Regions from separate parts of the Methylobacterium sp. C1 genome, predicted to be linked through region 1. Evidence: predicted binding sites of a transcription regulator. Region 1 holds the regulator's gene; each other region holds the start of a gene.

Region 1 (7,480 bases):
AGGACACGACGATGAACGCCGCCTCCGCGATCCCGACGGTCGAGCTGAACCGCAACCGCGCCGAAGAGGGCGGCCCCGTGCGGATCGCCGTCAAGGACCTGAACTTCTACTACGGCAGCTTCCACGGGCTGAAGGACGTCAACCTCAACTTCCACGACCGGCAGGTGACGGCGCTGATCGGCCCCTCCGGCTGCGGCAAGTCCACCCTGCTGCGCTGCTTCAACCGGATCTACAGCCTCTACCCGGAGCAGCGCGCGGAGGGCGAGATCCTGCTCGACGGCGAGAACATCCTCAGCCCCTCCGTCGACCTGAACGAGCTGCGCTCGCGCATCGGCATGGTGTTCCAGAAGCCGACGCCGTTCCCGATGTCGATCTACGACAACGTGGCCTTCGGCCTGCGCCTCTACGAGAAGCTGCCGAAATCCGAGCTCGACGGCCGGATCGAGGAATCCCTGCGCAAGGCCGCCCTCTGGGACGAGGTGAAGGACAAGCTCCGGCAGCCGGGGACCGGCCTGTCGGGCGGCCAGCAGCAGCGCCTGTGCATCGCCCGGACGGTGGCGCAGCGTCCGGAGGTGATCCTGTTCGACGAGCCGACCTCGGCCCTCGACCCGATCTCCACCGGCCGCATCGAGGAGCTGATCGAGCAGCTGCGCGACGAGTTCACCATCGTGATCGTCACCCACAACATGCAGCAGGCGGCGCGCATCTCGCAGTTCACCGCCTTCATGTATCTGGGGCAGCTCGTCGAGTTCGGTCCGACCAACCGGATGTTCATGAACCCGACGGAGCGCCGCACGCAGGACTACATCACCGGCCGCTTCGGCTAGTCTGCCGGGCCGCTCCGGTCCCGGGACCGCCGCTCGCGTCTCCGGCGCGTCGGCGGATCCGCAAACCTCCCGGAGGGCCGTCCCCGGGACCCCATCGAAGGATCCGCCATGCCCGGCCATATCGTCACCTCCTACGACACCGACCTGGAGAACCTGCGTCGCTCGATCTCGGAGATGGGCGGCGTCGCCGAGAAGATGACCGCGGAGGCGACCGACGCCCTCGTGCGCCGGGACGACACGCTCGCCCAGGCGGTGATCCTCGCCGACAAGCGCCTCGACGCGCTGCAGCGGGACATCGAGGAGCGCGCCGTGCTGCTGATCGCCCGGCGCCAGCCGCTGGCGATCGACCTGCGCGAGACCATCTCGGCGATCCGCGTCTCCGGCGATCTGGAGCGGATCGGCGACCTCGCCAAGAACGTCGCCAAGCGCGTGGTGGCGATCTCCGACCAGGCGCCGGCCCAGAAGATCGTGCTCGGCGTGCGCCACATGAGCGACCTCGCCGAGGGTCAGCTGAAGGACGTGCTCGACGCCTACGGGAGCCGCGACGTCCAGGCGGCCCACGACGTCTGGGAGCGCGACGGTGAGATCGACGCCCTGTACAATTCCCTGTTCCGCGAGCTCCTGACCTACATGATGGAGGACCCGCGCAACATCTCGTTCTGCACGCACCTGCTGTTCTGCGCCAAGAACGTCGAGCGCATCGGCGACCACACCACCAACATCGCCGAGACGATCCACTACCTCGCCACGGGCGAGACCCTGGCGGGCGACCGGCCGAAGAACGACGCGTCGAACTACGCGACGGTGGACGGACTCCAGGCGCCGTGAGCCCCCGACCCCGGCCTTCCTGCGGGCATGGCCGGGGCCAGTAACCGTGCAGGTTGAGGCCGGGCGGCGCCTCCTGCACCATCCGCGGGACCGCCGGTAGAACGAGTCGTCGAACGTGAGCATGCAAGTCCTGATCGTCGAGGACGAGGAGGCGCTGACCACGCTGCTGCGCTACAACCTGGAGGCCGAGGGCTTCCTGGTGGATTCGGCGGCGCGCGGCGACGACGCCGAGCTGCTCCTGGCGGAGCGGATCCCGGACCTCGTCCTGCTCGACTGGATGCTGCCCGGCCTCTCCGGGATCGAGCTGTGCCGCCGGATCCGGGCGCGCCGGGAGACCGAGCGCCTGCCGGTGATCATGCTCACCGCCCGGGGCGAGGAGGGCGACCGCGTCCGCGGTCTCGGCACGGGCGCCGACGACTACATCGTCAAGCCGTTCTCGGTGCCGGAACTGCTCGCCCGGATCCGCGCGCTGCTGCGCCGGGCCAAGCCCGCCCACGTCTCGGACCGGCTGGCGGCGGGCGATTTGGAGCTCGACCGCACCGGCCACCGCGTCCGTCGCGGCGGCGAGGAGCTGCATCTGGGCCCGACAGAGTTCCGGCTGCTGGAATTCCTGATGCTGGCGCCGGGCCGGGTCTTCTCCCGCGAGCAGCTCCTCGACGGGGTCTGGGGCCACGACGTCTACATCGACGAGCGCACGGTGGACGTGCATGTCGGGCGGCTGCGCAAGGCGCTGAACGGCCCGCGCCAGGCCGACCCGATCCGCACGGTCCGCGGCTCGGGCTACGCCTTCGACGAGACCTTCTCGCTCGAGGCCTGAGGCGGCCCCAAGGCGCGTCGGAGCGACAGATCGCTCCGGCGCGCCGTCTCTGCTCAGGCGCCGGGGACCGCGGACGGGTTCAGCGCGCCAGCGCCGCGCTCCGTCCCGCGGCGGCCGGCACCGCCTCCAGCGCCGCCAGGACCGTCCCCTCGGTCAGGATCTGCGGGAGCACCTGGGGCTCCCCCGTCCCGGTGTAGAGCAGGTAGAGCGGGACGCCGCTGCGCCCGTGCTTCTCCAGGAGGCGGGTGATCTCGGGGTTCTGGTTGGTCCAGTCGCCCTTCATGTAGGTCACGCCGCGCTCGGCCATCGCGGACCGCACCGCCCTGGTGTTGAGCGAGGTCGCCTCGTTGACCGCGCAGGTGATGCACCAGGCGGCGGTCATGTCGACGAAGACGGGGCGGTGCGCGTCGAGAAGGGCGTCGAGGCGCGCCTGCGTGAACGGCTCGACCCCGTCGGCGGCGGCCTGCGCCGCCGGCGCGGCGCTGCTCCGGGGCAGGGTGACGGCGAGGGAGGCGACCGCGATCAGCGCCAGCGCCGCGGCGGCCTGCGCGATCCGACCCGTCCGCGGCGCGGCGGCGCGGCCGTGCTCCCAGGCCCAGGCGGCGAAGCCCACGAGCACGAGGCCGATCAGCGCCGCCAGCTGCCCGCGCGGGTCGACCTGCTGCGCCAGCACCCAGATCAGCCACGCGACGGTGGCGTAGACCGGGAAGGCCAGCACCTGCTTGAGGGTCTCCATCCAGGCGCCCGGCCGCGGCAGTGCCCGCAGGGCCGGCGGCCAGAGGGTCAGGAGCAGGAAGGGCAGGGCGAGGCCGAGGCCGAGGCTGGCGAAGACGGCGAGCGCCACGCCGGCGCTCTGGGTCAGCGCGAAGCCCACCGCCGAGCCCATGAACGGCGCCGTGCAGGGCGTCGCCACCAGGGTGGCGAGCACGCCCGTGAAGAACGAGCCGCTCAGGCCGGCGCGCCGGGTGAGGCCGTCGCCGAGGCCGGCGAGCCGCCCGCCGACATGGACCGCGCCGGAGAGGCTCAGGCCCATCGCGAACAGCAGGTAGGCGAGCCCCGCGACCACGGCGGGCGATTGGAGCTGGAACCCCCAGCCGATCGCGGCCCCGCCGCTCTTCAGGCCGATCAGCGCGGCGGCGAGCGCCAGGAAGCTCGCCAGGACGCCGGCCGTGTAGGCGAGGCCGTGGAGCCGCAGCCGGGCCGGCCCCTCGCCCGCGTGCCGCACGAGGCTCAGGACCTTGATCGACAGGACCGGGAAGACGCAGGGCATCAGGTTGAGGATCAGGCCGCCGAGGAAGGCGAAGGCCGCGGCGGTCGCGAGGGTCAGCGCGTCGAAGTCGGAGGTTGCCGGCGCGGTCGAGGCCGGGTTCGGCGCGGTCGGGGCCTGCGCCGCGGCGGCCGGGAGCACCGGCTCGTCCCCGTACGCGAAGGCGAGCCGGCGGGTCCCGGCGGCGTCGACCTCGTCGACCGTCAGGACGCCGGGCAGCGCGGTGGGCACCGGATCGGTCGGGCTGCTCCGCGCGAGGGTCAGGTGCAGGCCGGTCTCGTCGACGGTCATCACCTGGGCGGCGGCGTTGTCGATCGCGGTCTCGGCGTAGGGGAAGTACGCGGCGTTGCGGAGCGCCTCGGGCTTGAGACCGGTCGCGGCGAAATCGAGGCGCAGGGTGTCGCCCTGGCTCGACAGGCGCAGGGGCCAGAGCGCCGGCACGGGCAGCGCGGCGCGCGCGCGCGCGAACAGCGCGGCGCTGGCCGGGTCCGGCTCGGCCTTGCCCACGGGCAGGGTCAGGGCGAGGTCGGCCGAGCCGGGCACGCACTCGGTCTCGCAGACGAGATAGGTCAGTTTCGCCTGGATCCGCACCGGGTCCGCCGGGTCGAGGCTCGGCGGCGGCGTCACCGGCACGAGGAGCGTGACCTCGCCCTCGTAGCCGTAATTCATGAGGGTCGCGATCGGGATGCGCTCCGGCGCCGGCCACCGGATCGCGCCGGCGTTGAAGCCGGCCGGCAGGGTCCAGGTCACCTCCGGGGGCAGGCCGGAATCGCCCGGATTGCGCCAGTAGACGTGCCAGCCGGGCTTGATCTGCATCCGCACGGCCAGCGTGAAGGGCTGCGCGCCGGCGACCGCGGCGGGCTCGGCCACGAGGCTCGCGCGCACGAGGTCCGCGGGCGTGCGGAAGCCCTGCGGAAACCCCTGCGCCGCGGCGGCCGAGAGGCTCGCGGCGAGGGCCAGGATCAGGATGGCGAGGCGGCGGATCATGCTGTCCCTTCGCGCGCGGGGCGGTCGCGGTTTCACGCGCGGCGTCTCTCGCCCGGCGCGGGCGTTTCCGTGGCGCCGGGTCTTACCATGGACCGCGTCCGGGGTCCCGTCCGGGGTCCCGTGCGGGGTCCCGTGCGGCCGGCTCACCCCTCCAGCGGCGCCGTCGCCCGCTCCAGCCAGTCGCGCGCGGCGGTGTCGAGCCCGGGCGCCAGGGTCTCGCGCACCCGGGCATGGTAGGCGTCGATCCAGGCCCGCTCCCCGGGTTCGAGCAGGTCCGGCCGGATCAGCCGGCGGTCGTAGGGGGCGAGCGTCAGCGTCTCGAAGCCGAGCATCGGGCGCTCGCCGCCCGCGATCGCGCGGGACTCGACCAGGACGAGGTTCTCGATCCGGATGCCGTAGGCGCCGCGGGCGTAGTAGCCCGGCTCGTTCGACAGGATCATGCCGGGCTCCAGCGCCACCGTGCCGGTCTTGGCGATCCGCTGCGGCCCCTCGTGCACCGACAGGAAGGCGCCGACGCCGTGACCGGTGCCGTGGTCGAAGTCGAGACCGGCCTGCCAGAGCGGCGCCCGCGCGAAGGCGTCGATCTGGGCGCCGGTCGTGCCGACCGGGAACACCGCCCGCGCGATGGCGACGTGCCCCTTCAGCACGCGCGTGAAGCGGTCGCGCATCTCGGGGCTCGGCGCGCCGACCGCGACCGTGCGGGTGATGTCGGTGGTCCCGTCCGGGTACTGCGCCCCGGAATCGATCAGGAACAGCTCGCCCGGCCGGACCGTCCGGTCGGTGGCGCGGCTCACCCGGTAGTGGACGATCGCCCCGTTCGGTCCGGATCCCGAGATGGTGGGGAAGGAGACCTCGCGCAGGTCGCCGCCCGCGGCCCGGAAATCCTCCAGGGCCTCGACGGCGGCGATCTCGGTGAGGCCGCCGGCCGCGGCCGCCCCGTCGAGCCAGGCGAGGAAGCGCACGACGCTCGCCCCGTCCCGGACATGGGCGGCGCGGGCGCCCGCGATCTCGGCGGCGTTCTTGACCGCCTTCATGCCGGTGATCGGGTCCTTGCCGACATCGGCCGTGCCGCCGGCGGCCTCGATCTTCTCCTTCAGGGCGACGGCGCCGGTCGACGCGTCGAGGCGGACGCGCACGCCCGCCAGGGACGCCAACCCGTCGTCCAGGTCCGCCCGCGGCAGGATCTCGGCGACCGGCGCGAGCGCGGCCCGCAGGGCCGGATCGACGTTCGGCGAGACGAGGAACAGCCGGGCCGGCCCCTCGCGCGGAAGGATCGCGTAGCCCAGCGCCAGGGGCGTGTGGCCGACGTCGGCCCCGCGCAGGTTGAAGGCCCAGGCGAGATTGTGCGGGTCGGAGATCACCAGGGCGTCGCAGCCGCCCTCGGCGAGCGCCGCCCGGATCCGGCCGAGCTTGTCGGCGGACGCCTCGCCGCACAGCGCGTCCGGGTGGACCACCACCGGTCCGGCCGGCGGCCGCGGCCGCCCGGCCCAGACCGCGTCGACGAGGTTCGGCACCGCCCGCACCGCGCCGCCGGCGCGGGTCACGGCCCGCTCCAGGCGCGCCAGACCGTCCGGCGTGTGCAGCCACGGATCGTAGCCGAGCACCTGATCGCGCCGCAGGTTGGCGCCGATCCAGGCCTCCGGCGTCGTTTCGGCGAGCGGTACCACCGTGACGAGGCCGGTATCGACCTGCTCGGGCGCCTGCAGGGTGTAGCGCCCGTCGACGACCAGCGCCGCCGACTCCATCAGGATCACGGCCGTCCCGGCCGAGCCGGTGAAGCCGGTGAGCCAGGCGAGCCGTTCGGCGTCGGCGGGAACGTATTCGGACTGGTGCTCGTCGGCCCGCGGCACGACGAAGCCGTCGAGCCCGGTCTCGCGCAGGGCCGCCCGCAGCGCCTCGATCCGCTCGGCGCCCTTCCGGTGGCTCGGGTCGTCGAAGCTCTGGAAGCGCTGACGCGGTCGGGACGTGCGGGTCTCGGTCATCCGCGGAGCCTAGCGCCCGCCGCTCCCGCGTCGCAACACCCTGTTCTCACGACAAAGAGTCGGTCGGAGGTCGGTTGCGGTGCTTAAAAATCGTTAGCAATCTTATCACGCCGCGGATTTTCGCTTATTACTCAGACATGCCCCGCCGCGTTTACTACCGGATCAGCGACAGACCCGACGGCCGCTTCGACGCCGTCGTGACGATCGAGCCCGACACGGTGGTCCGCCGCGACGGTTTCGACTCGCTCGCCGAACTCGAGGAGTGGATCGACGGCCTGCGCGCGCTGATGGCGGCGCTCGGCGCGCCCGTGTCACAGGTGGACACGGCGGGGGCGCCGGCCGAGACCGCGGACGAGCCGGATCGGCCGGGCCGGCTGCGCACCGCGCGCTGATCAGCCGTTCGTGACCGGCAGGTCCGGCGCGCGATCCGCGGGCGCGCCGTCGTAGCCCTCGATCCACGCTCGGCGCGCGGGCGAATCGGCCGGATAGGGGCAGGCATCCTTGGGACGGCCCCACGCCCGGGCGCGGGCGCCCTCGGCGATCGGGTCCGCGGGCGGATCGTGGAGCGACGTCTGGCTCATGGCCGGACAACACGCCGGCGCGCGCGGAGTTCTGGGCGGTTCCGCGCGGTTCAGCGCCGCGGACGCGGTGCCGCACCGCCGCGCGTCAGGACAAGGGCGACCCACCCCTCGATCACGCCGCGCCGCACGAGGGAGAAGCCCTGGAGGCGGTAGGCGGAGAGCACGCCGGGCACGTCGCGCTCGATCAGGCC
Region 2 (7,480 bases), 1.6 Mb from region 1:
CGCGCCGGCCCGGATCCTGCCAGAGGGCGTCGAGGATCGCGGCGAGCCGCGCCTTCGTGCGGTCGCGTCCGAGATGGTAGGCGAAGCCGGCCGGGCCGTCCGCGAGGCGGATGGCGGCCCGGGTCACGCTGACCTCGCCGAGGTTGAACGGCCGCCCGTCGCCGCCGATCCGGCCCGAAGCCATCACGAGGCCTGTCTCCGGCACGCGCAGATCCGCGGCCGCGGGCGCATCCAGGCCCGACAGGGCCGCCTCCAGATCCGCGCGGCTCGCCTCGGCGCAGAGGGCCATGACCGTCTGGCGCGCCGCGGTCTCGCCCTCGGATCCGGCCTGTCTCGGGGTCGTCGTCATCGCGAATCCCTTCGTCGCTCGGTTGTATAGGTGTATAGACAACTGGCGTGCGCCGCACAAATGAAGTTTGGATGACAGCATGGATGCGCAGGAGCAGGCGGCCGGCCTCGTCCGGGGCGAGGGGCTGACGGCGTGGCGGCAGATCGCCGACGCGCTGACGGCCGAGATCGCGGCGGGGCGCTACGCGCCGGGGCAGCAACTGCCCGCCGAGGCCGCCCTGGCGGCGCGGTTCGCGGTGAACCGGCACACGGTGCGGCGCGCCCTCGCGGCGCTCGCGGAGGGCGGCCTCGTGCGCGCCAGCCAGGGTCGGGGCACCTTCGTGGAGGAGGCGCCCCTCGCCTACCCGATCGGGCCGCGGACACGCTTCTCCGAGATCGTCGCCGGGGCCGGGCGCGAGGCCTGGGGCGACCTCGTCGCCTCGGCCACGGTCCCGGCCGGACCCGAGCAGGCGGCCTCCCTGGCCCTCGCCCCCGGCGCGCCGATCCTGGAGCTGCTGACCGTCCACCGGGCGGACAGCGCCCCGCTCTCGACGGCGCTGACCTGGCTGCCGCTGCCGCGCTTCGCGGGCTTCGCCGAGGCCTACGCCGAGCGGGGCTCGATCACCCGGGCTTTCGCGACCTGCGGCGTCCACGACTACACCCGGCTCTCGACGCGGATCCGGGCCCGTCCCGCGGATTCCGCGGAGGCGCAGCGCCTCGACATCGCGCCGGGGCGGGTCGTGCTGGTGGTGTCGAGCGTCAACATCGATCCCGCCGGCGTGCCGATCCAGGCGAACCGCACCCTGTTCGCGGCCGACCGGGTGGAGCTGGTGATCGGGGGGTGATGCGGTGTCCGCGCGACGGCCTCGGCACAGCGTCCTCGCGAGCGGAGCGAAGCGATGACGACGAGGGTCCGTCACCCGAGCGCGCGAACCGGACGCCGTACGATACGAGCCGTCCGGGCCATCCTGTCATCCCGAGGTGCCGGAGCGCAGCGGAGGCCTCGAAGGAGGGCTCCAGCTGGCGCGCGGTGGCTCGAGCCCTCCTTCGAGGCGGCCGCGCCGCACCTCAGGCCGCACCTCAGGATGAGGGGGTGGATGGGACGGACCGCCCGCTGCGCGGCCTCCTTCAGCGCGCCGCCGGCCCGATGATCGCCCGGCGCAGACGGGTCGAGATCCAGTCGATCGCCGCCACGGTCACGAGGATCATCAGCACCAGGAAGGCGACCTGCTGCAGCTCCAGCACGCGGATCAGCTCGGTGAGGTACTGGCCGATGCCGCCCGCGCCGACGATGCCGATGATCGTCGCCGAGCGGGTGTTCGACTCGAAGAAGTACAGGACCTGGCTCGCCAGCACCGGCAGCACCCCGGGGATCAGCCCGAAGCGGATGCGGTGGAGCGCCGAGCCGCCCGAGGCGACGACGCCCTCGCCGGCGCGTCGGTCGCAGGTCTCGATCGCCTCGGAGAACAGCTTGCCGAGCGCCCCGAAATCCGAGCACGCGATCGCGAGCGCCCCCGCGAACGGGCCGAGGCCGACGACGTTGATCCAGATCAGCGCCCAGATCAGGACGTCGACCGAGCGCATCACGTCGAGGCCGCGGCGGACCGCGAACCGCGCGAACGGGTTGGGCACGACGTTCCGCGCCGCCAGGAACGCCACCGGGAAGGCGAGGATCGCCGCCGTCAGCGTGCCCAGGAAGGCGATGCCGAGGGTCTCGCCCAGCGCGTGCAGGAAGGTCCAGAACTGGCCCTCCGGCGACGGCGGCAGCATCAGCACCGCGAAGGTGCCGAGCCGCCCGAGACCGTGGAGGATCCGCGCCACCGAGAAGTCGAGGCGCCAGGCGCCGAGCGCCGCGAGCCCCACCAGGACGACGAGCAGGGCGGCGAGCCGCGCCCGCCCCGGCCAGTCGGTGCGGAACTGCGCGGGGTAGCGCGCGCGCAGGCGGGCGAGGTCGGCCCGGGCCGCCGCCCGCAGGGCCTCGGGACGCGCGCTCATCGGGCCTGCTCCGCGCCGATCAGGCGGTGGCGGACCCGCTCGGTGACGAGGTCGATGCAGAAGACGGTCAGGATGATCAGCACGAGGATCGCGCTCACGTCAGCGTAGTAGAAGTTGCGGATCGCCACGAGGAATTCCTGGCCGATGCCGCCGGCGCCGACGAAGCCCATCACCCCGGCCCCGCGCACGTTGATCTCGAAGCGCAGCAGCGCGTAGGAGGCGAAGTTCGACAGGACCTGCGGCAGCACCGCGAAGCGCACCGTCTGGACCCAGGTCGCGCCCGAGGCCGACAGGCCCTCGACGGGGCGCATGTCGATGTTCTCGACCACCTCGGAGAACAGCTTGCCCAGCGCCCCCGTGGTGTGGATCGCGATGGCGAGCACGCCCACCATCGGGCCGAGGCCGAAGGCGATCACGAAGATCAGCGCGAACACCACCTCGGGGACGGTGCGGCACAGTTCCAGGAGGCGCTTGGCGCCGACGCGCAGCGCGCGCGACCGCACGAGGTTGGCGGCGGCCACGAAGCTGAGGGCGAAGCCCCCGAGCCCCCCGAGCAGCGTCCCGAGATAGGCCATGAGCAGGGTCTCGCCCAGCAGGCCCAGCCATTTGGGCAGGCCCCAGTACCAGGCGCGGACGTCCTCCAGCGGGTGATCGAGGCCGATCGGCGGCAGGATCTGCTGGATGTAGGCGGTGAACTTGCCGATGTTCTCGGCGAGGACCAGCGGCCGCACCTCGGCGATCAGCCCGGCGACCACGGCGAGCGCCGCCACCAGGGCGAAGCCCGCCAGCGTGCGGCGGCGGGCTTCCCCGGTCGCCGCCGCGTAGAGGCCGGAGAGGGCGGCTGCCCGCTCCGGCGACAGGGGTGTCAGACCGCGCAAGGCGGGCGGCTCCGGATCAGGACTTCCGGCGCTGCTCGTCGTTGAAGCGCAGCATGTCGATGATCGGCTGGTAATCCTTGAGGGTCACCGGCGTGAGATCCTGGTCCTTGCCGTCGGAGAGCCGGTCGAACGCGGCCTTGTCGGCCTTCGGCAGGGCCACGAAGGCGTCGCGGATCTTGGCCTTCAGGTCGTCCGGCAGGCTCGCCAGCACGGCGAATGGCCCCTCCGGCAGGAAGTCGGACTTGAACACGACGCGGAAGTCCGACTGCTGCATCGGAGTGCCGTCGGGCTTCTTGAGCATGCCCTTGGCGGCCATGCGGGTGACCATCGTGTCGGTCTCGGAATTCCACAGGTTGGCGGCGGCGTCGGCGGTGCCCTGGGTGAGCGCCAGCACGGCGTTCTCGTGGCTGCCGGCGTAGAAGGTCTTGCCGAAGAACTTCTCCACGTCGTAGCCGGCCCGCTTCAGGAAGAAGCGCGGCGCCTGGTTGCCCGAGGTCGAGTTCGGATCGACCAGTGCGAGGTTCTTGCCCTTCAGATCCTCGACGGTCTTGTAGGGGCTGGAGGCCAGCACGTAGACCACCGAATAGTAGCCCGAGGCGCCGGTCTCGTGCTTCTGGTTGACGATCGGCTCGATCTTCACGCCGGTCATCACGGCCCGCGCGAAGGAGGCCGGCCCGTACCACGCGATCTGGATGTTGCCGGCCCGCTGGCCCTCGATCACGGCGGCGTAGTCGCTCGCCACCCGCAGCTTCACCGGCACGCCGAGCGTCTTGGTCAGGTAGGCGGTGAGCGGCGCCCACCGGTCGGCGGTGCCCGAGGCGTTCTCCGCCGGGATCACGCCGAGCGTCAGCTCCGGATACTGGGCCTTCCAGTCCTGGGCGGCGGCCGGCAGGCCGAGGAGGGCGAGGGCCGCGGCGGCAGCGAGGGTGCGTCGGGTGATCATCGGGTCGTCCTTCGTGGCGGCGTCGGCGAGGTTCGGCCGGCCAAGGGCCGGTCGGGCGTTTCCAGAGCGGTGCTCGTTGGCAGTGCTCGTTGGCAGTGCTCGTTGGCGGTGTTCGTTGGGGCCCGGGGCCCGGATCAGGCGCCGAGGGCGGCCTCGCGGACCGGCCGGGCCGGCACGAGACCGGGCCGGCCCGGCATCGCGGCCCGCTGCTCCGCCTCCCGCTGCGCGGAATCGTCCAGCACCTCGCCGGCCTCCAGGCCGTAGAGCCGGCGTGCCACGTCCTCGGTCAGGTCGAAGGGGCCGCCCTCGAACACGACCCGCCCGGCCGCGAGGCCGACGAGGCGGTCGCAGTAGGCGCGGGCGAGGTCGAGGGAGTGCAGGTTGCACAGCACGGTGATGCCGTAGCGCCGGTTCACCTCGGCCAGCGCGTCCATCACCAGGCGGGTGTTGCGCGGGTCGAGGGAGGCGACCGGCTCGTCGGCGAGCAGGATCTCGGGCTCCTGCACGAGGGCGCGGGCGATGGCGACCCGCTGCTGCTGCCCGCCCGACAGGCCGTCGGCCCGCTGGCCGGCGAACTCGCCCATGTCGAAGCTCTCCAGGGCGGCGAGGGCCATGGCCCGGTCCTCGGCGGACCATTGCCGGAGCAGGGAGCGATAGGTCGGCACGTGGCTGAGGCGCCCCATCAGCACGTTCGTCATCACGTCGAGGCGGCCGACGAGGTTGAACTGCTGGAAGATCATGGCGCAGCGGGTGCGCCATTCCCGCAGGGGACGGCCGCGCAGGGTCGTCACCTCGCGGCCCTCGTGGAGGATGCGCCCCGAACTCGGGTCCGCCAGCCGATTGATGAGGCGCAGGAGCGTCGACTTGCCGGCGCCCGACCGGCCGATCACCCCGACGAAGCTGCCGGGCTCGATCCGGAGCGACACGCCGTCGACGGCGCGCCGGTCGCCGTACTGGCGCGTGAGATCCTCGATAACCAGCATGCAACCATCCGCCGCGGAGTGGCCGCACGTAAACGCCGGTTTCACGACGATTGGATGACGTATTCGGAACGATTATATTTGCCGGCGCAACATCTCGGTTATTTCGATAGCCGACTTAATCTTCGCAGCGCTCCAGGAACGCCTCGATCGGCAGGCCGCGGAAATCCGGCAGCGCCCGGCGCAGGCGCTCGTGGTCCCAGTCCCACCAGGCGAGGCGCATCAGGCGGGCGGCGATCGCCTCGGGGAAGCGGCGCCGGACCGGCCGGGCGGGATTGCCGACGACGATCGTGTAGGGCTCGACGTCGCGGGTGACGATGGCGCCCGCTCCCACCACCGCGCCGGTGCCGATCGTGCGCCCCGGCAGGACGACCGCGCCGTGGCCGATCCAGACATCGTGGCCGATCGCCACCGGGCTCGCCCGGCGCCGGTCGAAGAAGGCGGGCTCGTCCGATTCGTCCGGCCAGTAGGCCCGCGCCCGGTAGGTGAAGTGCGCCTGGGAGGCGCGCTCCATCGGGTGATTGCCGGGATTGATCCGCACGCTGGCGGCGATCGAGCAGAACTTGCCGATCGCGGTGTAGATCACCTCGCCGTCCTCACCGATGTAGGAATAGTCGTCGAGGATTGTCTCGGTGAGCCGGGTGCGGGCGCCGACCTCGGTGTAGCGGCCGAGGCGGCTGTCGACGACCCGGGCGCTCGGATCGAGCGCGGGTTCGAGGCCGAGGGGGCGGTCAACCACGGGCTTCTCCGAAGGGCAGGCGCGCCAGGAGCCGGAACGGCTCCGACCCGTCCTGGATCAGGAGGCTGACGGCGTCGATCCGCAGGGGCTCCGGCCCCGCGGCGCCGTAGGCTTCGGACAGGCGCCGGTGCCAGGAATCGCGATCCGCCTCCGGCAGGGCGTCGGTCAGGGTCATGTGGAAGCGGAAGGCCTCGAACACGTACGGGTAGCCCCAGCGCGCGAGGAGCGCGCGGCCGCGCGCGTCGAGGCGCTCCGGGCGGCGCTTGGCGCGCTCGGCCTCCGTGAGCGGCGCCCGGAACGGGTCCAGGGCGGCGACGCATTCGGCCGCCAGCAGCCCCAGCTCCGGCGGCGGGGCCTCCGGCACCAGGGCGAGGAACGGTCCGAGGGCGGCGACCCGGAGCGGGCCCACCGCCACCGGCGGGTGCGCGGCCGCGAGGTCGCGGGCGGCGGCGACGAGGTCGGCCTCCGCGGCGCACGGGGCGAGGCGCAGCGGCGCCTTGAGGGTGGCGTGGAACCCGTAGACCCGCGCGCCCGCCGTGACCGCCGCGAGATCACCGAGCCCCTCCGGGTGCGCGACCGGCAGCCCGGAGACGTTGTCGGTGCCGAGGACCGCGCGCCCGAAGGCTTCGAGGCGGGATCCCGGGGTGGGCAGCCAGTAGAGGGCGTAGCGGCGCGACACGTCAGGGCCTCCGATCGCCGGGCGGTCAGGCCGTCGGCGCGTAGGAGCGCGCGCCGGCGGCCCGCCGGGGGCGCACGTCCATGGCGTTGCCCCGCCACACGATGGCGCTCCGCATCCAGGCGCCGAGCCAGATCGCCGGGATCAGGGCGTCGCGCGCCAGGAAGGCCGCCAGCGTGCGGGGCGAACGGTGCCAACCCGCGCGGACCGCGAGCCGGTGCTCGGCGGCATAGCACAGGGCGGCGAGGCCGGCAGCGCCGGCGAGGCCCGCGAGGCTGCCGGCCCAGAGGGCGACGAGGAGCGCCGGCAGCAGGACGCCGCTGCCGATCTCGGGGGCGAAGAACAGCGGGAAGGTCACGCGGCGCAGGCGCGCCCAGCGCAGCTGCCGCGCCCAGACCTCCCGGAAGCCGCGCGGGCCGAGCGGCTGCTCGAACGGGCTCGCCACGAGGTGGACGCGCTTGCCGGCGGCGCGCACGAGCTTGGTGGCGGCCGCGTCCTCCGCGATCTCGGCGGCGAGCGCCTGGAGCCCGCCCTGCGCCTCCAGGAAGGGCTTGTGCCAGAGCATGCTCTTGCCCTGCGCGAAGCCCAGGCCGAAGGCCTCGGCGGCGTATTGCCAGCGCGCCTGGAGGGTGTTCAGGAAGGCGCACTCCACCTCCGCCATGAAGCTGCCCGGGCGGGCGCCGGCCGGGGTGGAGCAGACGAGGCCGGTATCGTCGCGCCACGCCGCCTGGAGCCGCTGGAGGTAGTCCGGCGGCATGGCCACGTTGGAATCGGCGAGCACCACCCAGTCGTGGGCGGCGGCGCGCCAGCCGCGCAGGCAGTTGTTGAGCTTCGGGTTCGCGCTGACGCGCTCGTCGCCGCTGATCAGGCGGGCCGGCACCTGCGGGTGGGCCTCGATCAGGCGCTCCACCATCGGCACGATCGGGTCGGCCGGGTCGGCCA
Region 3 (7,480 bases), 2.2 Mb from region 1:
CGCAGGTAGCCGACCCGCTCGAACCCGCAGGCCTCGTGGAGCCGCAGGGAGGCCGCGTTCTCGGCGTCGATGTAGCCGATCATCTGGCGGTAGCCGCCCGCCGCGCAGGCCTCGATCAGGGCCGGCAGCAGGCGCCGGCCGATCCCGGCATGGAGGTGGTCGGGATGCACGTAGATCGAGTGCTTGAGCGTGTAGCGGTAGGCGGGCCGCTTCCGGAACGGCACCGCGTAGGCGTAGCCCGCCACCGCGCCGTCGCGATCCGCCACGAGGTGCGGCAGGCGCTTCTTGCGCATGGTCTTGCGCCGGCGCTTCAGGTCGTCGGGGAGCAGCCGGTCCTCCTCGGCGACGCCGACGTCGCTGACGCCCCGGCTGATGTGGTGCTCGTAGATCGCCACCATCGCCTCGACATCGGCGTCCGAGGACGGGCGGATGACGATGTCGGGGCAGGACCGGGCCGGGACCGGGCCGGGCGTCTCGACCTCGATCTCCATCAGACCCCCTCCCGCGCCACGTAGGTGTGGAAGCGGATCCGCCCGTCCGGGTCGACCTCGCGGTAGACGCCCTGGATCTCGGCCTCGAAGCCCGGGAACAGGTTGGCGGAGGCCTCGAACATCTTGAAATAGTCGAGCATGGGCTTGGCCCTTTCGTCCAGGCGCTCGCCCGGCAGAACCGTGCCGATGCCCGGCGGGTAGACCAGCATCAGCGTGGTGGCGATCCGCCCCTCGGCCTCGGCGATCGGCACGTAGTCGACCGTGTTGCGGGTCAGCAGCTGGGCGGCCTTCTTGGGCGGCATCACCATCTCGGGCAGGTGCTCGGGGGCGAATTGGCGCCGCTGCAGTGCGGAGGTGCCGGCCTCCCGGTGGAAGGCGTGGAACTCGCCGCAGAGGTCGCGCAGGCGCACGCCGCGGTAGCGGTTCGGCCGGCGGTTGACGAATTCCGGCATGGCCTCCTCCAGCGCGACGTTGTCGTCGTGGAGCCGCTTGAAGGCGACGAGGCCCGAGATCAGCGTGCCGGCCTTGGAGGATTCCACCCCCGGGGTCAGCAGGAAGAGCAGCGAGTTCAGGTCGTTCTTCTCGGCGACGATCCGGTTCTCACGCAGGTATTGCGCCACGATCGGCGCCGGCACGCCGTGCTGGGCGTAGGCCCCCGTGTGCCGGTCGAAGCCGGGGGTCAGCACGGTGAGCTTGTTCGGGTCGGTGATGGCGTAGCCCGGCGCCACGTGGCTGAAGCCGTGCCAGCGCGCGCCCGGCTTCAGCTCCCAGTGGCGCGGCGTCGCGGCGAGCTCGTCGGTCGGCACGCTCTCCCACGGCACCTCGGCGCCGTCGGCGTTCACCGTCACGTCCGGCACGAACGGGTCGAAGAACCAGCGCCGGGCAGGGTCGCGCTCGTTCTCCTCGAACTCGCGCCGGATCGCCCGGACCTTCTTGCGCCACTCGATCCCGAGGCGGATCGTGTCGTCCCACAGGATCATGCCGGAGCGCCCCTTCATCATCTGGGCGCCGACGTCGAGGGAGGCGAAGAGCGGGTAGAAGGGCGAGGTCGAGGCGTGGACGAGGAAGCTCTCGTTGAGCCGCTTGTGCTCCACCCGCCGGGTCTGGCCGCGGATATGGCCGTCCCGGGTGTGGATCTGCGAGGCCTGGCTGAAGCTCGCGAGCTGCTTGTGGGTCGACTGCGTGGCGACGATGCCGGGCGAGGTCTCGTCGAGGCCCGTCAGCCCCATGGCGAAGCGCCTTGCGTAGAGCGGGTGGAACTTCATGAAGCCCGCCCAGGCCTCGTCGAACAGGATGTAGTCGCAGAGGTGGCCGATCTTCTCCAGGATCTCCTGGGCGTCGTAGATCGTGCCGTCGTAGGTGCACTGCTCGATCACCGCGACGCGGAACGGCCGCTCCCGGCGCCACGCCTCCGGATCGGTCACCAGCGGGTTGCGGCGGATTTTTTCGCGGATCCGGGTCTCATCCAGGGCCTCATGGAAGATCGGCCCGATCAGCCCGTAGGCGTTGCGGTCCGTCTCCAGGAAGATCGGGATGCCGCCGCCCAGGAACAGGGCGCCGTGGTGGGCCGCCTTGTGGTTGTTGCGGTCGAACAGGACGAGGTCGTCCTCCGCCACCAGGGAGGACAGGACGATCTTGTTGGACGCCGAGGTGCCGTTGAGGACGAAGTAGGTCTTCTCCGCCCCGAAGATCTTGGCGGCCTCCTTCTGGGCCTTCAGCGCCGGGCCCTCGTGGGTCAGCAGGTCGCCGAGGTCGAGGACCGAGTTGTCGAGGTCGTCGCGGAAGATCGCCTCGCCGAGGTGCTCCACGAAGATCCGGCCGATGGGGGACCGGTTGTAGAAGATGCCGCCGTTGTGGCCCGGGCAGGTCCAGAGCTGGTTGCCCTTCTCGGCGTAGTCGACGAGCGCGCCGAAGAACGGCGTCTTGAGGGTCTCGGCGTACTGCGTGACCCGGCTGACGAGGCCGCGGGCGATGAATTCCGGCGTCTCCTCGGCGAGGAAGATGTAGCCGTCGATGAAGTCGAGGAGCTCGACCGGGATGTCCTCCAGCCGCTTGCGGCGGACCATGATGACGATCGGCATCTCCAGGCCGCGCCGGCGCATCATGTCGATGAGGGCGGCCGCCTTGCCGTCGAGGCCGCGCTTGCCCCAGTCGACCACGAGGCAGCCGACCGCCGCGTCGGTCTGGACCGCGATGGCCGCGTCCTCGACGCGCCGGGCGCGCACCACCTCGAAGCCGCGCTGCTCCACGGCCGCGACGATCTGGTTGACGCGCGCGCCCTCGAGATCGTCCGGGTCGAAGGCCGGGGCGCACATCAGGACCGTGAAGCGGCGGTGGAAGTCCATGGAGCCCTCTCTGGCCTCGGATGCAGCGGGTGGCTTTCCGGCCCGTCTGCGACGATTGCATGACACGGTGCGCGGCGGGCGGTCGCGGTCCGGACGAAAGGGCGTGATCCGCCGGGGGCGGGGATGTCGGGAGCGCGGCCCTCCCGCCCGCTCCCTCATCCTGAGGTGCTGGAGCGAGGCGGAAGCCTCGAAGGAGGCCTCCAGAGGCCAGCGCGATCCCTGGAGCCTCCCCTCCGAGGCCCGCCGAGGCGGGCACCTCAGGATGAGGGTGTTGGTCGGAGGCCCGTCGCGCGGCCCGCGGCGGTCCCCGGTCTCAGGGTGTCACGGCGCGCGGCGCCGCTCCCAGACATCCGGGTTGACCAGCCCGCCCGGCCGCCGGCCGGCGAGGACGTCGACCACGCGGGTCGCGGCGGTCTCGGCGGTGCGGATCAGGGCCGCCCCGGTGGAGCCGCCGACATGGGGCGTCAGGATCGCCCGGGGCTGGCGGGCCAGCGGGTGGTCGACCGGCAGCGGCTCCTGGGCGAAGACGTCGAGCCCGGCGCCCGCGATCGTGCCGGCCTCCAGCGCCTCCACCAGGGCCGCCTCGTCGATCAGGCCGCCGCGGCTGGTGTTGATCAGGAAGGCCTCCCGCTTCATCCGGGCGAGCTGGTCCCGACCGATCAGGCCGCGGGTGCCCGTTGTCAGCGGCACGTGCAGGGAGACGATGTCGGCCTCCGCCAGGAGCGCGTCGACCGAGGCGGCCCGCAGGGCGCCGGCATTGGCGAAGTCGGCGTCCGGGCGGCTCGGGCCGTAGGCCAGTACCCGCAGTCCCAGGGCGGCGGCGAGCCGGGCGGTCGCCTGCCCGATCGCCCCGAAGCCGACGAGACCCAGCGTCAGCCCGGCGAGCTCGATCAGCCGGGCGGTGAACTTGAAGCTGTCGTCGCCGGTCCGGACCGAGCGGTCGGCCTCCGGCAGGGCCTTGGCCAGGGCGAAGATCAGCGCCAGCGTCTGCTCGGCCACCGAGACGGCGTTGGCGCCGGGCGTGTTGACCACCACGATCCCGGCCGCGGTCGCCTCGGCGGTGGCGACGTGGTCGGTGCCGGTGCCGTGCACGCCGATCACCCGCAGGGCCGGCGCCGCCGCGATGGCGCGGGCCGGGAAGCCGGTGTTGCGGGTGATGACGGCGACGCAGTCGGCGACCTCGCGGGCCAGCGTCTCGGAATCGGTCCCGCTCGCCGGGCGCGGCTCCAGCCCGGCCGCGCGCAACCGGTCGAGGCCCGCCGCGTGGATCGGCTGGACGATGAGGCACGGACCGGTGATCACGGGAAAACCTCTGCACAAGAGGAGGGGTGACGGGCAAGTTTCGCGCCGGGCCCGTCTAGGCGGGGTGGGCAACCCTGGCAACCGGGCGCCCCGGTCCCCGCCGCGGCGACCCGCTCGGACGCGCGATCCATACCCGATCGCGGCCGGGTCGCGCCCCGCCCGGCCCGACGATCCCGGCCGCGCGCCTCGGCCGAGATCCGGCCTCGCCTTCCGCGAAATCGCCGGCTCGACCGTGCGACGATGGCCGAGGCACTGATAAAGATGTCGTTCGGCGTATGAGGTCAGTATAGAACGTGTTCAATATCGGTCCTCCAGATCCGTCCCGCGCGCGGCGGCTGTAATTGTAATTACTCCAAATGTATTTTTGACATCTGTAGAGATATTTGCTGCCTTGCTCCGTGATTCGGAGCCTCCGTCGCGACAATGCGGTCCCACGACTTCTCAATACCTGTTTCCGCGCGGACCCGGCGCCGACGGCGCGCGGCCCGGCCGGTTCTCCCGATGGCCGTCCTGCTGGGCTTCGTCGGTTCCGGGCCGCACGCCGCCCGCGCGGAGGAGGCGGGGGCCGGCCGGGATGTCCAGCTCGGCGAACTCTCGGTCGAGGGTGCGGCCGCGCCGCGCGGCCCGATGCCGGCCTATGCCGGCGGTCAGGTGGCGCGGGGCGGGCGCCTCGGCCTGCTGGGCGATACCGAGGCGCAGAAGGCACCCTTCAGCATCGCCAGCTACACCGACACGCTCATCCGGGACCGGCAGGCGCGGACTTTGTCCGAGACCCTGGTCCTCGACCCGTCGGTGCGCGCCACCCAGACCACGGGGGCGCCGTTCGACTCCTTCTCCATCCGGGGCTTCCCGGCCAACGAGAACACCAGCGGCGAGGTCGCCTTCGACGGGCTCTACGGCATCGCCCCGAGCTTCCGCATCTTCACCGACTACGTGGAGCGCATCGAGGTCCTGAAGGGGCCGTCCGCCGCCCTGACGGGGGTGTCGCCGAACGGCGCGGTCGGCGGCGTGGTCAACATCGTCCCCAAGCGCGCCGGGGCGGACCTGACGCGCGTCACCCTGGATTACGGCTCGTCCGCCTGGGGCGGCAGCCAGGTCGACGTCGCCCGCCGCTGGGGTCCGGGCCGGGAATGGGGCGCCCGCGTCGTCGGCAGCCTGCACGGCGGCGCCACGCCCTTCGACCGCCAGACCGAGACGACCGGCGTCGGGGCCCTGGCCCTCGACTACCAAGGCGACCGGTTCCGCGCGTGGCTCTACCTGCTGGCGCAGACCGACCGCTTCGACGCGCCGCTGCGCCCGTTCCTCCTGCGGGCCGGCGTGCCCGTGCCGCGGGCGCCCGACGGCCGCCTGAACCTGACCCAGCCCTGGGAGTATTCGGACGTCGACGATCGCGGCGGCCTGCTGCGTACGGAGTACGACCTGACCGACCAGGTCACGCTGTTCGCGGATGTCGGCGGCGGGCAGACCGGGGTCGAGCGCTACTTCCAGTCGGCGCCGACGATCCTCAACGGCCGCGGCGACACGACCAGCACGCCGCAATTCTACGCGCTGGGCGTCGACCGGCTGACCTACGACGGCGGCGTCCGGGCCCGGTTCGAGACCGGCGTCATCCGTCACGCCCTGACGGTGCAGGGCTCCGTGTACGACGAGGCGACGGCACGGCGGTTCTCGCCTGGCCGGGGCGCCTACCTGTCGAACCTCTACGCGCCGGCCCTCGTCCCGTACATCGCGCCGATCTACGGCGTCGGCCGGCCCCGCCTGTCCGACAGCACCCTGTCGGGGATCGCGGTGGCCGACACGCTGTCGGCCCTCGACGAGCGCGTCCTGCTGACCCTGGGCGTGCGCCGCCAGCGCGTTGAGGCGCACAATTACGTGTCGAATGTCGGCACGCTCGCCTCGTCCTACGACAGGAGCGCCACGACCCCGATGGTCGGCCTCGTGGTGCGGCCCTGGGACTCGGTCTCGCTCTACGGCAACTACATCGAGGGCCTGAGCCGCGGCGACGTGGCCCCGGCGGTGGCGACCAATTCCGGCACGATCCTGGCGCCCTACGTGGCCCGGCAGGTCGAGGCGGGCGTGAAGCTCGATCTCGGCCGGTTCGGCGCCACGCTCGGCGCGTTCCGGATCACGAAGCCCGCGGGCGAACTCGGGCCGCAGGGGCGCTTCGCGGCGACGGCCGAGCAGCGCGTCGGCGGGCTCGAGCTGAGCCTGTTCGGCGAGATCACCCCGCAGGTGCGGGTGGTCGGGGGCGTCACCCTGCTGGACGGACGCCTCGTCCGGACAGCGCTCGCCGCCAATCGCAGGCACCGGCCGATCGGCGTGCCGGAGGTCCAGGCGAGCCTGGGCGCCGAGTGGGACCTGCCCGGGTTACCCGGCCTGACGCTCAACGGCGCGGTCATCTATACGGGGCGGCAGTTCGTCGACCTCGCGAATACCCAGGCGCTGCCCGACTGGGCCCGCCTCGACCTCGGCCTGCGCTACACGACCCTGGTCGCAGAGCGCCGGACGACCTTCCGGGCCAGCGTCCTCAACGTGACCGACGCGCACTACTGGACCGGCGTCGCCTCGTTCGGCACCTTCTTCCAGGGCGCGCCGCGCACCTACCTGCTGTCGATGGCGGTGGACCTCTGAGCAGGGCCGGCCGCGCCGGACCTGCCGGACCGCGCGATGTTTCACGGGAAACATTTTCTTAACCCTGAGGGCCGCCCGCGCGGGACCGGACCGCTGTTGCAGCGGTGCCGTCGCGGCGCCGCGGCCGCCGGGTTACCACCGGTCCGGCATGACGACATCGAGCTGGCGCACCCTCCGAAACGTGCAGGCGCGGAAACGGCTGGAGAAGGCCCTGCCGGCGGTCTTCCCAGTGCCGGTCCTGCAGCACGCCCTCGCGCGACCCCTGATCCCGCCGACGCCGCGGCTCGCCGTCGAGAGCTACTGGCGCAACCACATCCTCCGGGCCGACCGGCTCGCCCGGGCGCTGGCGGCCCGCTCCGGGACACCGGAGGGCTGGAGCTGGCAGCTCGGCGGCGCGGGCCGGGCCGGGAGCTTCCGCCTGCCGCCGGCCCCTTTCCGCGACCCGGCCTTCGCCCGCGGCCGGGGCGCCTGCTGCATCTGCGGCCAGCCGGTCTACCGGTTCGGCTGGCACCGGGATCTCTGGGCGCGCGGCGCGCCCAACACCAATGCCGGCTGGCACGCGGCCTGTGTGGCGGCCTGGAAGTTCTGGATCGCGCCGCACGCCCAGGTCCGGGCGCTGAAGCTGCGCCAGCGCCACCGCTGCACCACCACCGGCAAGCGCCTGCTGAAGACGGCCGAGGTCGACCATCTGCTGCCGCTCTACCGGGTCTG
Region 4 (7,480 bases), 2.0 Mb from region 1:
CTGGGCGTTGAAGCCGAAGGTCTCCGAGGAGGTGTTGTCGGTGATCTTGCCGACCACGATCGACCCTTCCACGCCCGCGTTCTGGGCGATCTGGCGGAGCGGGGCCTCGAGAGCCTTGAGGACGATCTTGATGCCGGCCTGAACGTCCGGGATGTCGGACTTCAGCTCGGCGACCGCCTTCTTGGCGCGCAGCAGCGCGGTGCCGCCGCCGGGGACGATGCCTTCCTCGACCGCCGCGCGGGTGGCGTTGAGGGCGTCGTCGACGCGGTCCTTCTTCTCCTTCACCTCGACCTCGGTCGCGCCGCCGACGCGGATCACCGCGACGCCGCCCGCGAGCTTGGCCAGACGCTCCTGCAGCTTCTCACGGTCGTAGTCCGAGGTGGTCTCCTCGATCTGCGCCTTGATCTGCGAGATGCGGCCCTCGATGTCGGACTTCTCGCCGACGCCGTCGATGATCGTGGTGTTCTCCTTCTCGATGCGCACGCGCTTGGCGCGGCCGAGCATGGGGAGCGTCACGTTCTCGAGTTTGATGCCGAGATCCTCGGCGATCATCTGGCCCTTGGTCAGGATCGCGATGTCCTCGAGCATCGCCTTGCGGCGATCACCGAAGCCCGGCGCCTTGACGGCCGCGACCTTCAGGCCGCCGCGGAGCTTGTTGACGACGAGCGTGGCGAGCGCCTCGCCCTCGATGTCCTCGGCGATGATCAGGAGCGGCTTGCCGGTCTGAACAACGGCCTCGAGCACCGGCAGCATGGCCTGGAGCGAGGAGAGCTTCTTCTCGTGGATGAGGATGTAGGGGTCCTCGAGCTCGGCGACCATCTTCTCCGCGTTCGTGATGAAGTACGGGGAGAGGTAGCCGCGGTCGAACTGCATGCCCTCGACGACGTCGAGCTCGGTCTCGGCCGTCTTGGCCTCCTCGACCGTGATCACGCCCTCGTTGCCCACCTTCTGCATGGCGTGGGCGATCATCTCGCCGATCTCCTTGTCGCCGTTGGCGGAGATCGTGCCGACCTGGGCGACCTCGTCGGAGGTCGAGACCTTCTTGGCGCGCGAGGTGATGTCCTTGACGGCCGCCTGGGTGGCGAGGTCGATGCCGCGCTTCAGGTCCATCGGGTTGATGCCGGCGGCGACGTACTTGGCGCCCTCGCGGACGATGGCCTGGGCCAGCACGGTCGCGGTGGTGGTGCCGTCACCCGCGATGTCGTTGGTCTTCGAGGCCACTTCGCGCACCATCTGGGCGCCCATGTTCTCGAACTTGTCGGCGAGCTCGATCTCCTTGGCGACCGTCACACCGTCCTTGGTGATGCGCGGGGCGCCGAAGCTCTTCTCGATCACGACGTTGCGGCCCTTCGGGCCGAGCGTCACCTTCACCGCATCCGCGAGGATGTCGACGCCGCGCAGCATCTTATCGCGGGCGTCGGCGGAGAAACGAACGTCTTTCGCTGCCATTGTGTGCCTCTTAGCTACTGGTTGAACCCCAAGGCCGGGACGGCCTCAAAGGGCGATGACGGGTGATCCGATCAGAGGGCGACGACGCCCATGATGTCGGATTCCTTCATGATCAGGAGGTCCTGACCGTCGATCTTGACCTCGGTGCCGGACCACTTGCCGAACAGGACGCGGTCGCCGGCCTTCACGTCGAGCGCGTTGACGCGGCCCTGCTCGTCGCGGGCGCCGGGGCCGACGGCGACGACTTCGCCCTCCTGCGGCTTCTCCTTGGCGGTGTCCGGGATGATGATGCCGCCCTTGGTCTTCTCTTCGCTCTCGATGCGACGGACGACCACGCGGTCGTGCAGCGGACGGAACTTCATGAGCTGCCCTCTTGCTTCAGGTCTGGAGTTGGCGTTGATGCGGCCGGCGGGACCGCTCGCGAACTCGACTGTTAGCACTCTGTCTCGGCGAGTGCCAAAGACGGCCGCGAGATAGGCGCGGGCGGGTTCCGAGTCAAGGCTGTCGCACCCCCGCGCGACGGTGCGATGACGCGCCGGCGGCTCCTTTCCCCCTCATGGATAACGCGCTCTCATGCTGAGCCTGCACGGACCCGAAGGCCCGGTGGCGCTGCAACCCGGCAGGCCGGTCGCGCGCGACACCGTGTGGCTCGACCTGAACGATCCCACGCCGGAAGAGGCCGCAGCGGTCGAGGCCGCGACCGGTCTGCGCGTGCCGTCCCGGGCGGCGCTCTCGGAAGTGGAGACGTCGAGCCGCCTGCGCCGGGTGAAGGGCGGGCTCTCGCTCTCGACGCCGATGATCACCTTCGAGCAGAGCGCGTCGCAGCTGAAGCCGCTGGGCTTCCTGCTGACCAAGGATCACCTCGTCACGATCCGCTTCCACGAGCTGCGCGCCTTCGAGACCTCCGCGAAGCGCATCGCGGACGGCGACGGCAGCACGACACCCAGCGAGATCTTCCTCGTCGTCCTGGAAGAGCTGGTCGACAGCCTCGCCGACGCCCTGGAAGACATGGGATCCGAGCTCGACACGCTCTCCACCCGCATCTTCGACTTCGACGTCCGCGGTGCCGAGCGGCGGCGCCTGGAGCGCCCCCCGCCCCGGCGCCGCGATCTCGCCCTGCGCCGGATCCTGCGCGGCATCAGCAACCGCGGGAAGGTTCTGGGAAAGATCCGGTCGAGCCTGCTCGGCCTCGAACGGATCATCCCGTTCGTCGCCGCGGCCTGCGACGGCCTCGGCCTGCCGGAGGATTCCCGCTTCGAGACGATCAAGCGGGACATCGAGTCCCTCGACGAGTTCGAGACGCGGCTCGCCGAGAACGTCCAGTTCCTGCTCGACGCCGCCCTCGGCCTCATCACGATCGAGCAGAACAACGTCTTCCGGGTCCTCACCGTGGTCTCGGTGGTCGGCGTCCCGCCGACGCTGATCGCGTCGATCTACGGCATGAACTTCAAGCACATGCCCGAGCTGGATTGGGCTCTCGGATATCCCTACGCGCTCGGCCTGATCCTCTTGAGCGCGGTCGCGCCGATCATATACTTCCGCATGCGGGGCTGGTTCTAATATTGACCGAAAAATTATAGCATTGGAAACACCACATCGCATCTCAGCCGCCGAGGGCGGCGCCGGTCCGGACACGAGCACAGAGCGGACACGGCGTCGCAAGCATTCGTTCGATCTTCGCCCGCGCTTAACCTGAACGAATTCCGAAATAAGCAATTCATTAACGATGCGGCGCTAGACCCGGCGCGGGGGGAACGCGAGCGGGACCATGTTCAATCGTACTGTCTTCAACGAGGCCCAGGCCAAGATCGACGCCCTGGACCGCTCACTCGCGATCATCGAATTCTCGATGGACGGGACCGTCCTCCACGCGAACCAGAACTTCCTGCGGCTGATGAAGTACAGCCTCAGCGACGTCCAGAGCCGGCATCACCGCATCTTCGTGGACAAGAGCTATGCCGAGACCGCGGAGTACGCCGCGTTCTGGGACAAGCTCAAGGACGGTCAGTACGTCACGGGCGAGTTCCTGCGCCTCGACAAGGAGGGCGACTCGGTCTGGCTCGAGGCGACGTACAATCCCGTCCTCGACGCGCGGGGCAAGCCGATCAAGGTCGTAAAGTTCGCCGCGGACATCTCCGCGAAGAAGAAGGAGATCAATCGGCTCCTGACGATGATCGACAACGTACCGGTGGCCGTCATGACGGCCGACCTGAAGGACAACTTCAAGATCGACTACATGAACGCCACGTCGCGCAAGACGCTCGGCACGATCGACCAGCACCTGCCGGTCAGAGTCGACGACATGCTCGGCCGCTCCTTCGATATCTTCCACAAGAACCCGAGCCACCAGCGCACCATGCTGGCGGACGCGAGCCGGCTGCCGCACAGCACCAAGATCAGGGTCGGGCCCGAGACCCTCAACCTGCGGGTCACGGCGGTGAACGACGAGAAGGGGCAGTACCTCGGCCCGATGCTGACCTGGGCGGTGGTCACCGCGCAGGTGAACATGGAGACCGACGTCAAGCGCGTCGTGGAGGCCGTCGGCTCCGCCATCCAGGAGATGCAGAGCTCGGCCGAGGGCCTGATGCAGTCAGCCGAATCCGCGCGCCACAAGGCCTCGTCGGTCGCGTCGAGCTCCGAGCAGATGAACGGCGCGATCCAGGAAATTTCCGGCCAGGTCGGGCGGGTCTCGGAGCGCGCGCAGCAGATCGCCGCCCAGGCGGGGACGACCGACGCGACCATGCGCCAGCTCGCCGAGAACGCCCGCAAGGTCGACGCGGTGGTGAGCATGATCAAGTCGATCGCCGACCAGACCAACCTGCTGGCGCTGAACGCCACGATCGAGGCGGCCCGGGCCGGCGCCGCCGGACGCGGCTTCGCGGTCGTCGCCTCCGAGGTGAAGGCACTCGCCGAGCAGACGGCCAAGGCGACCGGCGAGATCACCCAGCAGGTCTCGGCGATCCAGAGCGCCACCGGCGACGCCGTGGGCGCCATCGAGATGATCACCGCGGCGGTGGACGAACTGTCCAAGCTTACCCTGGCGATGGCGAGCGCCGTCGAGGAGCAGGCGGTCTCGACCCACGAGATGGCGGGCAATATCGGCGGCGTTTCCGAGGCCGCCAACGCCACCGGTCAGCTGGCGCAGACGGTCCAGGGCATCGCCGAGAGCCTCGCCGGCCACTCGACGAGCCTGTCGGAGAGCGTGATCCGCTTCATGAAGACGGCCTGATCCGCGCGGCTCAATCCCGGGCGAGCTGCGCCCGGCCGATGGCGAAGACCCGCCCGTCTCCGAGGAGATGGGCGGTGAACCCGTCGGGGAACAGGCTCTCGATCGCCCTGCCGCGGACGTTCAGGCCGCCCGCGTAGGCTCCGAAGGCCGGCATGACGAGGCGGGTGCCGTCCGTGACGAAGCAGCGGCGGCGCACCGCTCGCCCGCGCATCGCCACCTTCCCGCAGGGATGGAGATGGCCCGCGATCTCACCGGGGACGGGCTCCGGGCTCGGCTCGTGGCGCAGGATGAGGCCGCCCAGCGTGAGCGCGTCGGCGTAACGGCCGCCCACGCCCTCGTTCACGGCCGCGTCGTGGTTGCCGGCGATCCAGACCCAGTCCCGCCCCTCCTGCAGGGCCGCCACCAGGGCGCGGTCGCCGGGCTCCATGCGCTCGGGACCGCGGGCGTCGTGGAAGGAATCGCCCAGCGCGACCACGCGGGCGGGATCGTGGCGCACCACCGCCTCGTGCAGGCAGGCGAGCGTCTCGCGGGTGTCGTAGGGCGGCAGGAACTGGCCGGAGCGGGCCGCGTAGGACGAGCCCTTCTCCAGATGGAGATCGGACACGATCAGCGTCCGGTGCTCCGGCAGCCAGAGGCCGCCGCAGAGGTCGAGCACCAGGGTCTCGCCCGCGAGAAGCAGGGTGGGGTGCTTGTGAGTCTTCTCGAGTCTCAGGCCGGCCGCCAAGATCGCATCCTCGGTGTCGTCGGGGGAGGGCGGATCGGCGGTCAGGACAGAGCCTCTTGGAGAAGCTCCGCCTCGGCCTCGGCCAGGATCTCGTCGGCGCCCTCGCCGTAGACCCGCTCGCGCCCGATCTCGAGCATCACGGACACGGAGAGCGGCGAGACCCGGTCGAGAGACCTGTGGATGATTCGCCCCTGGATGCGCTCTAGCATCATGCCGAGGCGCCTCACGTCGAGGAGTCCGGTTGCCGCATCCTGCCGCGCCGCCCGCAGCAGGAGGTGGTCGGGCTGGTGCTTGCGCAGCACGTCGTAGATCAGATCGGTCGAGATCGTGACCTGCCGGCCGGACTTCTTCTGACCCGGATGGTGGCGCTCGATCAGGCCGGCGATCACCGCGCACTGGCGGAACGTGCGCTTCATCATGGCGGATTCGTCGAGCCACGCCTCGAGGTCGTCGCCCAGCATGTCGACCGCGAACAGGTCGCCGATGAAGTCCGGATCGATCGCGGCGCGCTCCGAGACGTCGCGGGTCGACCAGATGGCGATGCCGTAATCGTTGGCCGCGAAGCCGAGGGGCCGCAGGCCGGCGCGCTCCAGGCGCCGGGTCAGCAGCATGCCCAGCGTCTGGTGGGCGAGGCGGCCCTCGAACGGGAAGGCGGTCAGGTAGAAGCGCTTGCCCCGCGGGAACGTCTCCACGAGGAGGTCGCGCTCGCCCGGCAAGACCGAGCGTCGGCGCTGCTGCAGCAGGTACTCGCCGATCTGCTTCGGCAGCCGGTCCCACGCGAACGGGTCGGCGATGAGCGCCCGGACCCGCGCGGCCAGGAAGGTCGAGAGCGGGAACTTTGCGCCCGCGTAGGACGGGATCGCCGGATCGGTGCCGGCCGGCGCGCGGGTGACGAGGCACTCGTCCTCGGAGAGCCCCTCGAACCGCAGGGTCTCGCCCGCGAACAGGAACGTGTCGCCGACGGTGAGCGTCTCGGCGAACTCGTCCTCGATCTCGCCGAGCACCCGGCCGGTCTTCGGCAACACCGTGCCGGGCTTGCCGCGCAGGGTCCGGCCGAGCCGGACCTTCACCCGCGCCGCCTCCACGATGGTGCCGACATTCATCCGGTAGGCCTGCGCGGTGCGGGCGTCGCGGACGCGCCAGAGCCCGTCCGGCCCGCGCAGGATCTTCGCGAACCGCTCGTAGGCGCGCAGCGCGTAGCCGCCGGTCGCGACGTAGTCGACGACCTGCTCGAACGCTTCCCAGGAGAGACCGGCGTAGGGCGCGGCCGAGACGATCTCGTCGTAGAGCTCGAGCGGGTCGAAGGCGTCGGCGCAGGCCATGCCGAGCACGTGCTGGGCGAGGACGTCGAGGGCGCCCTGGCGGGCGTCGGGCGTGTCCTGCGCGGCCTCCTCGACGGCGTCCAGCGCCGCCTGGCACTCCAGCATCTCGAAGCGGTTGCCCGGGACGAGGTAGGCCTTCGAGGGCTCGTCCATGCGGTGGTTGGCGCGGCCGATCCGCTGCATGATCCGGCTCGCCCCCTTCGGCGCGCCGACATTGACCACGAGGTCGACGTCGCCCCAGTCGATGCCGAGGTCGAGGGTTGCGGTGCAGACGATCGCGCGGAGCTGCCCTGCCGCCATGGCGGCCTCGACCCGGCGGCGCTGCTGGGCATCGAGCGAGCCGTGGTGGATCGCGATCGGCAGCGCGTCCTCGTTGAGCCGCCACAGCTCCTGGAACGTGTACTCGGCCTGGAGCCGGGTGTTCACGAAGACAAGCGTGGTCCGGTGTTCCTTGATGAGCTCGTAGATTGCCGGCATCGAGTGCCAGGCCGTGTGGCCGGAGATCGGCAGCGCCCGGCCGAGGTCGAGCATGCGAAGATCCGCCTTCGCGCCGCCGGCCACCGTGACGAGGTCGGCCATGGGCGTCTCGACGGGTGCCCTCTCCCGTGCGGGAGAAAGTCGCGAGGAGGCCGAGCCTCCTCCCGGAAGGCTCCGACCCTCACCCTTTCCCACTCCTGCACCGGCAAGGGGGTCCCCGTCATGTTCCGCAGCCGTATGACCCTCGTCGCGATGCGATCCCGGTTGCCTGCTCGCAGA

What was found. Region 1 encodes PhoB, which activates phosphate uptake and scavenging genes when phosphate is short. Its sites were predicted from a motif close to TGTCATNNANCTGTCAT; they were not measured.
Region 2: phnC (phosphonate ABC transporter ATP-binding protein) is a predicted target of PhoB. The motif match lies at 5,170-5,186, and genes of this name have one in related genera.
Region 3: BKE41_RS22980 (Orn/Lys/Arg decarboxylase N-terminal domain-containing protein) is a predicted target of PhoB. The motif match lies at 2,885-2,901, and genes of this name have one in related genera.
Region 4: BKE41_RS03600 (CorA family divalent cation transporter) is a predicted target of PhoB. The motif match lies at 1,966-1,982, and genes of this name have one in related genera.

Annotation. Positions count from the first base shown of each region.
Region 1 covers NZ_CP017640.1:2,794,720-2,802,199, reverse strand. The annotation lists gene pstB (phosphate ABC transporter ATP-binding protein PstB) at 12-827, shown strand; gene phoU (phosphate signaling complex protein PhoU) at 936-1,655, shown strand; gene phoB (phosphate regulon transcriptional regulator PhoB) at 1,777-2,472, shown strand; gene BKE41_RS12970 (protein-disulfide reductase DsbD domain-containing protein) at 2,552-4,726, opposite strand; gene BKE41_RS12965 (aminopeptidase P family protein) at 4,870-6,708, opposite strand; gene BKE41_RS12960 (hypothetical protein) at 6,846-7,100, shown strand; gene BKE41_RS12955 (Rmf/CrpP family protein) at 7,101-7,289, opposite strand; gene BKE41_RS12950 (50S ribosomal protein L11 methyltransferase) at 7,340-7,480, opposite strand, start outside.
Region 2 covers NZ_CP017640.1:4,403,047-4,410,526, forward strand. The annotation lists gene phnG (phosphonate C-P lyase system protein PhnG) at 1-349, opposite strand, end outside; gene phnF (phosphonate metabolism transcriptional regulator PhnF) at 429-1,172, shown strand; gene phnE (phosphonate ABC transporter, permease protein PhnE) at 1,456-2,322, opposite strand; gene phnE (phosphonate ABC transporter, permease protein PhnE) at 2,319-3,200, opposite strand; gene phnD (phosphonate ABC transporter substrate-binding protein) at 3,217-4,143, opposite strand; gene phnC (phosphonate ABC transporter ATP-binding protein) at 4,278-5,126, opposite strand; gene BKE41_RS20380 (chloramphenicol acetyltransferase) at 5,242-5,862, opposite strand; gene BKE41_RS20385 (DUF1045 domain-containing protein) at 5,855-6,541, opposite strand; gene BKE41_RS20390 (ceramide glucosyltransferase) at 6,567-7,480, opposite strand, start outside.
Region 3 covers NZ_CP017640.1:4,962,066-4,969,545, forward strand. The annotation lists gene BKE41_RS22975 (GNAT family N-acetyltransferase) at 1-491, opposite strand, end outside; gene BKE41_RS22980 (Orn/Lys/Arg decarboxylase N-terminal domain-containing protein) at 491-2,836, opposite strand; gene BKE41_RS22985 (hydroxyacid dehydrogenase) at 3,158-4,138, opposite strand; gene BKE41_RS22990 (TonB-dependent receptor) at 4,640-6,769, shown strand; gene BKE41_RS22995 (hypothetical protein) at 6,918-7,480, shown strand, end outside.
Region 4 covers NZ_CP017640.1:775,878-783,357, forward strand. The annotation lists gene groL (chaperonin GroEL) at 1-1,449, opposite strand, end outside; gene groES (co-chaperone GroES) at 1,521-1,811, opposite strand; gene BKE41_RS03600 (CorA family divalent cation transporter) at 2,023-3,009, shown strand; gene BKE41_RS03605 (PAS domain-containing methyl-accepting chemotaxis protein) at 3,218-4,678, shown strand; gene pdeM (ligase-associated DNA damage response endonuclease PdeM) at 4,689-5,402, opposite strand; gene BKE41_RS03615 (ligase-associated DNA damage response DEXH box helicase) at 5,444-7,480, opposite strand, start outside.